One region of the Streptomyces sp. Ag82_O1-12 genome, then DNA from elsewhere that is predicted to be linked to it. Evidence: riboswitches for the same ligand, from Rfam matches in the RefSeq annotation. Region 1 holds a riboswitch; the other holds the start of a gene.
What was found. Region 1 has a riboswitch for thiamine pyrophosphate ahead of QOL88_RS28545 (thiamine ABC transporter substrate-binding protein). Riboswitches for the same ligand answer to the same signal wherever they lie in the genome.
Positions count from the first base shown of each region.

Region 2: it holds a riboswitch for thiamine pyrophosphate, as region 1 does, so the genes downstream of both, thiO (glycine oxidase ThiO) here and QOL88_RS28545 (thiamine ABC transporter substrate-binding protein) in region 1, are expected to answer to the same signal.

Region 1 covers NZ_FXUW01000001.1:6,190,290-6,193,687, forward strand. The annotation lists gene rlmN (dual-specificity RNA methyltransferase RlmN) at 50-1,156, shown strand; TPP riboswitch at 1,210-1,316, shown strand; gene QOL88_RS28545 (thiamine ABC transporter substrate-binding protein) at 1,441-2,478, shown strand; gene QOL88_RS28550 (ABC transporter permease) at 2,517-3,398, shown strand, end outside.
Region 2 covers NZ_FXUW01000001.1:2,213,217-2,216,614, forward strand. The annotation lists gene QOL88_RS10225 (NAD(P)/FAD-dependent oxidoreductase) at 1-1,075, opposite strand, end outside; gene QOL88_RS10230 (avidin-fold protein) at 1,108-1,458, opposite strand; TPP riboswitch at 1,511-1,622, shown strand; gene thiO (glycine oxidase ThiO) at 1,620-2,816, shown strand; gene thiS (sulfur carrier protein ThiS) at 2,813-3,013, shown strand; gene QOL88_RS10245 (thiazole synthase) at 3,016-3,398, shown strand, end outside.

The DNA.
Region 1 (3,398 bases):
CCCGCTCCGGCCTGGGCTCCCGGCGATGATCTGCCACACTGGATGGGTTATGCCTGCACCCGGAGAACTCACTTTCGTAGCCCCCCGCGGAGCCAAGAAGCCGCCGCGGCATCTTGCCGATCTCACTCCTGCCGAGCGCAAGGAGGCCGTAGCCGCTGTCGGGGAGAAGCCGTTTCGTGCCAAGCAGCTCTCGCAGCACTACTTCGCGCGGTACGCGCATGATCCGGAGCAGTGGACGGACATTCCGGCCGGTGCCCGGGGGAAGCTGCGGGAGGCGTTGCTGCCCGAGCTGATGACCGTCGTGCGGCATCTGTCGACCGACCAGGGCACCACACGCAAGACGCTGTGGCGGCTGTTCGACGGGACGCTCGTCGAGTCCGTGCTGATGCGCTACCCGGACCGGGTGACCATGTGCATCAGCTCGCAGGCCGGGTGTGGGATGAACTGCCCGTTCTGTGCGACCGGGCAGGCGGGACTGGACCGGAATCTCTCCACCGCCGAGATCGTGCACCAGATCGTGGACGGCATGCGGGCGCTGCGGGACGGGGAGGTGCCCGGAGGCCCGGCGCGGCTCAGCAACATCGTCTTCATGGGCATGGGCGAGCCGCTCGCCAACTACAACCGGGTCGCCGGCGCCATCCGGCGGCTCACCGACCCCGAGCCCGACGGGGTGGGCCTCTCGCAGCGCGGCATCACCGTCTCGACGGTCGGGCTCGTCCCGGCCATCCACCGGTTCTCCGACGAGGGCTTCAAGTGCCGCCTCGCGATCTCGCTGCACGCGCCCGACGACGAGCTGCGCGACACCCTCGTGCCGGTGAACACGCGCTGGAAGGTCCGTGAGGTGCTGGACGCCGGCTTCGAGTACAGCGCGAAGTCCGGGCGGCGGCTGTCCATCGAGTACGCGCTGATCCGGGACATCAACGACCAGGCCTGGCGTGGTGACCGGCTCGGCCGGATGCTCAAGGGCAGGCCCGTGCACGTCAACCTCATTCCGCTGAACCCGACGCCCGGGTCGAAGTGGACCGCATCCCGGCCCGAGGACGAGAAGGCGTTCGTGGAGGCCATCGCCGCCCATGGTGTGCCGGTGACGATCCGGGACACCCGTGGTCAGGAGATCGACGGGGCGTGTGGTCAGCTCGCGGCCACCGAACGGTAGTCTGACCGTCGTAAGCACATCTTCATATCGGCACCCTCGTATTCGACATCTGCATATTCCGACAGGGGAGCGCCACAGCGCTGAGAGTGCGGCACACGGCCGCAGACCCTCCGAACCTGGCCCAGGTCATTCTGGGTAGGGAGATCGGTCACCACTCGAGCTGTTGCGCCCTGCCCGGGACCACGGAAGTCCCGGGCAGGGCCGCGTCTTCTCCTGGTCACTCCAGGAGGAATCCAGTGAGCAACAAGAAGAAGCGGCTGACGGCTGTCGTGGTCGGGCTCGGCATGGCCGGCACGCTCGCCGCGTGCGGATCGTCCGACGGCGGTCAGGGGTCCGGTGACTCCAAGACCGTGACGCTCGTCAGCCACGACTCGTGGGCGGTGTCCAAGGACGTCCTCGCGGCCTTCGAGAAGCAGTCCGGCTACAAGGTCGACGTCCTGAAGGACGGCGACGCCGGGCAGGCCGTGAACAAGGCCATCCTGACCAAGGACAACCCGCAGGGCGACGTCTTCTTCGGCGTCGACAACACGCTGCTCTCGCGGGCGCTCGACAACGGGCTGTTCCAGTCGTACGAGCCGAAGGGCTCCGACACGATCAAGGCCGAGTACCGCGTCGACCGGGACAAGCACCGGGTCACGCCCGTCGACACCGGCGACATCTGCGTCAACTACGACAAGAAGTACTTCGCCGACCACGAGCTGGAACCGCCGAAGAGCTTCGACGACCTGGTCAAGCCCCAGTACAAGAACCTGCTGGTGACCGAGAACGCCTCCGCCTCCTCACCCGGCCTCGGTTTCCTGCTCGGCACCGCCGCCAAGTACGGCGGCACCGGCTGGGAGGGCTACTGGAAGAAGCTCAAGGCCAACGGCGTGAAGGTCGTCGACGGCTGGGAGCAGGCCTACAACGAGGAGTTCTCCGGCTCGGCCGGCGGCAAGAAGGCCAAGGGCGACCGGCCGCTCGTCGTGTCGTACGCCTCCTCGCCGCCCGCCGAGGTCGTCTTCGCCGACCCGAAGCCGAGCACGGCACCCACCGGCGTCGCCGAGGGCACCTGCTTCCGGCAGGTCGAGTACGCGGGGCTGCTCGGCAACGCCAGGAACACCAAGGGTGGCAAGGCCCTCCTGGACTTCCTCGTCAGCAAGAGGTTCCAGGAGGACATGCCGCTGAACATGTTCGTGTACCCGGTGACCGAGGGCGCCCAGGTGCCGCCGGAGTTCGTGACGTACGGGCCGCAGGCGAAGGACCCGGAGACCATGGACCCGGCGAAGATCGCCGACCACCGTGACCAGTGGGTCAAGTCGTGGACCTCACTCGTACTGAAGTAGCCGCCCGGCGGCGAGGCGCGGCGGCGCGGTTCGGCCTGCTGGCCGCGCCCGTCGCGTTCTTCGCGGTCTTCTTCGCCTACCCCGTCGCCGCGATCGTCGCGCGCGGCCTGAAGACCGGCGGGACCTGGCACCTCGGGCGGATCGGGGAGGTGCTCGCCCAGTCCGACGTTCGGCACGTCCTGTGGTTCACCACCTGGCAGGCGCTGGTCTCCACCGCGCTCACGCTGCTCGTCGCGCTCCCCGGCGCGTACGTCTTCGCGCGCTTCGACTTCCCGGGCAAGCAGGCCCTGCGGGCGGTCGTCACCGTCCCGTTCGTGCTGCCGACGGTGGTCGTCGGTACGGCGTTCCTCGCTCTGGTCGGCCGGGGCGGGCTGCTCGACGAGCTGTGGGGCGTACGCCTGGACACCACGGTGTGGGCGATCCTGCTCGCGCACGTCTTCTTCAACTACGCGGTCGTCGTCCGGACCGTCGGCGGGCTCTGGGCGCAGCTCGACCCGCGGCAGGAGGAGGCCGCGCGGATGCTCGGGGCGTCCCAGCTGAAGGCCTGGCGGCAGGTCACCCTGCCCGCCCTCGCCCCGGCCGTGGCCGCCGCCGCGCTGATGGTCTTCCTGTTCACCTTCACCAGCTTCGGTGTCGTGCAGATCCTCGGCGGGCCCACCTTCTCCACCCTGGAGGTGGAGATCTACCGGCAGACCTCGGAGATCTTCGACCTGTCGACCGCGGCCGTGCTGACGCTGATCCAGTTCGTCGCGGTGGGCGCGATCCTCGCCGTGCACGCCTGGACGGTGCGGCGGCGGGAGACCGCGCTGCGGCTGGTGGACGCGTCCGTGACCGCGCGCCGGCCGCGCGGAGCGGGGCAGTGGGCGCTGCTCGGCGGGGTGCTCGTCACCGTCGCCGTGCTGCTGGTGCTGCCGCTGGCC
Region 2 (3,398 bases), 4.0 Mb from region 1:
GTCCGGAGGGGTCGCCCCGCCACAGGGTCGTGTCCGCGTCCGCGTGGTGCCCGGCGTACTGGACGAACCGCCCGAACTGCTCGGACCAGAAGTACGGCACCGGGTCGTACACCGCCGGCGCCTCCCCCGCGACCCGGCCGACGATGTTCCGGGCCACCGTGCGCGGCCCCTGGAGGGCGTTGTCCCAGTGGTGGACCAGCAGACGCTCGCCGTAGCGCCCGGAGGGGAAGGAGGCGCAGTCGCCGACCGCGTACACGTCCACAGCGGTGGAGCGCAGATGTTCGTCGGCCACGATCTCGCCCTGGGTGCCCAGCTCGATCCCGGAGCCGGCCAGCCAGGCCGTGGCGGGGCGGGCGCCGATGCCGACGACGACCGCGTCCGCGGGCAGCCGCGAGCCGTCGTCGAGGAAAACGGCACCGGGCTCCACGTGCGCCACACGCGCGTGCGTCCGCAGGACCGCGCCCGCGTCGGCGTACCAGCCGGCCATCGGGGCGGCGACCTCGGCGGGCAGTGCCCCGGCGAGCGGCCGTTCGGCGGCCTCGACGACGGTCACCGCGCAGCCCGCCTCGCGCGCGGCCGTGGCGAACTCCGCGCCGATCCAGCCCGCGCCGACGACCACGATGTCGTGCCGGCGGGCCAGCACCGGCCGCAGCCGCTCGGCGTCGTCCAGGGTGCGCAGCAGATGCACGCCGGGCACGCCCTCCGCGCCCGGCAGCCGGACCGGTTCGGCGCCGGTCGCGACGACCAGGACGTCGTAGGGCACGGGCCCGTCCTCGGTGTCGAGCTCGTGGTCGGCGGGGCGCAGGCCCAGTACCTCGCAGCCGAGCCGCAGTTCGATGCCGAGGGCTTCGAAGTCGACGTCGAAGGCGGAGCCCTCGGACTTGCCGAGCAGGACGGCCTTGGACAACGGGGGCCGGTCGTAGGGCTGGTGGGGCTCGGCGCCGATCAGGATCACGTCCCCGGCGAAGCCCTGCTCGCGCAGGGCGACGGCGGTCTGCACCCCGGCCATGCCCGCGCCCGCCACGACGACGCGCCGCGGCGCGGACGAACCTGGTTGCTGCGTCTGCTCGCTCACCTGATCACCATAGACACCTGACACATTGTCAGTCAGTGCTCATGCGCCGTGACCTGCTCCACAACGCTCGTGCCGTCGCCCCGCTGGGACTCCCACTCCCAGGTCTCCTCCAGCCGCACCCGCCCGTCGGGCAGCTCCACGACCGTCGAGACGCAGTGCCCCGAGGACGTGGTCCCGTCCCGCTTGAGCTGGACGTACCGGAAGTCCAGCCGGTCACCCTCACGGGTACCCACGAGATGCCCGCGTACGACGTCGCCGCCCGTGTACTCGGCCCAGATCTCGCCCTGCCGTTCGTGGTACGTGAACCGGGTGCGGGTGCCCACCTGACCGGGTGCCTGGTCGGCGACCGGGGCGAGGACGAGACCGTCGAGGGATCGGGCCATGGACGGAGGCTCCCTTACTGCGAGCTACGGCATCGGGCTAGGGTGGCCAACGTAAAGCACTCGCGGGAGCCCGGACGCACCGGGCTGAGAGGGAGGCTGGCGGCCTCCGACCGTACGAACCTGATCCGGGTCATGCCGGCGAAGGGAGGGGCTGGACGCCCATGTCGCCTACGTCCACATCCACATCCACATCCACACCCGCGTCGTCAGACGTCCTCGTCATCGGGGGCGGGATCATCGGCCTGGTCACGGCCTGGCGGTCCGCGCAACGCGGGTTCACCACCGCCCTCGTGGACCCCGAGCCCGGCGGCGGAGCCGCACAGGTGGCGGCCGGCATGCTGGCCGCCGTCACGGAACTGCACTACGGCGAGCAGACCCTGCTCGGCCTGAACCTCGCCTCGGCCCGCCGCTACCCGGACTTCGCCGCCGAGCTCACCGAGCTGACCGGCCAGGACCTCGGCTACCGCCGCTGCGGCACGCTCGCCGTGGCCCTGGACGCCGACGACCGGGCCCACCTGCGTGAACTGCACGCCCTGCAACAGCAGTCGGGCCTGGAGTCGCAGTGGCTGTCGGGGCGCGAGTGCCGGCGCCTGGAGCCGATGCTCGCGCCGGGCGTGCGCGGCGGACTGCGGGTCGACGGCGATCACCAGATCGACCCGCGACGGCTGGCCGGGGCGCTGGTCGTCGCCTGCGAGCGGGCGGGCGTGGTCTTCCACCGGACGTGGGCGGAGCGGCTGACCGTCGTCCGGGACCGGGCCACGGGTGTCGTCCTGGCCGACGGGAGCGAGGTGGCCGCCGGGCAGGTGGTGCTCGCCGGGGGCAGTCTCAGCGGGCGGCTCGCGGGCGTCCCGCAGGACGTGCTGCCTCCCGTGCGGCCGGTGAAGGGTCAGGTCCTGCGGCTGACCATGCCGCGGCGGCACGGGCCGTTCCTGAACCGGACCGTGCGCGCGGTCGTGCGCGGCAGCCACGTCTACCTGGTGCCGCGCGCGAGCGGCGAGCTCGTCGTCGGGGCGACCAGCGAGGAGCTGGGCTGGGACACCACCGTGACCGCGGGCGGCGTGTACGAGCTGCTGCGGGACGCGCACGAGCTGGTCCCGGGCATCACCGAGCTGCCGCTCACCGAGACCCGGGCCGGCCTGCGGCCCGGCTCCCCCGACAACGCGCCGCTGCTGGGCCCGACCGGTCTGGAGGGGCTGCTGCTGGCCACCGGCCACTACCGCAACGGCGTCCTGCTCACGCCCGTGACCGGCGACGCCATGGCGCACGTCCTGGCGACGGGCGAACTCCCCGAGGAGGCGCGCCCCTTCACGCCGAAGCGCTTCAGTCCCGCCACCGCACTCTCGGAGCAGCCCGCATGAACATCTCCGTCAACGGGGAGCCCCGGGACGTCCGGCCCGGCACGGCTCTCGACACCGTCGTGAGGTCGCTCACCGCCTCGCCCTCGGGCGTGGCCGCCGCCCTCAACGAAACCGTCGTCCCGCGCACGCAGTGGCCGGCCACGCCCCTGACCGAGGGAGACCGCGTGGAAGTCCTCACCGCCGTCCAAGGAGGCTGACCATGGCCGACGATCCGTTCGTCCTCGGTGGTACGTCGTTCACCTCCCGTCTGATCATGGGCACGGGCGGGGCGCCCAGCCTGGATGTGCTGGAGCGGTCGCTCGTCGCCTCGGGGACGGAGCTGACGACCGTCGCGATGCGCCGGGTGAACGCCTCGGTGCACGGCTCGGTGCTGTCCGTCCTGGACCGGCTCGGCATCCGGGTGCTGCCCAACACGGCGGGCTGCTTCACCGCCGGCGAGGCCGTCCTCACGGCCCGTCTCGCGCGCGAGGCCCTCGGAACCGACCTGGTCAAGCTGGAGGTCATCGCCGACGAGCGCACGCTGCTGCCGGACCCGATCGAGACGCTGGAGGCGGCCGAGACCCTGGTCGACGACGGGTTCAC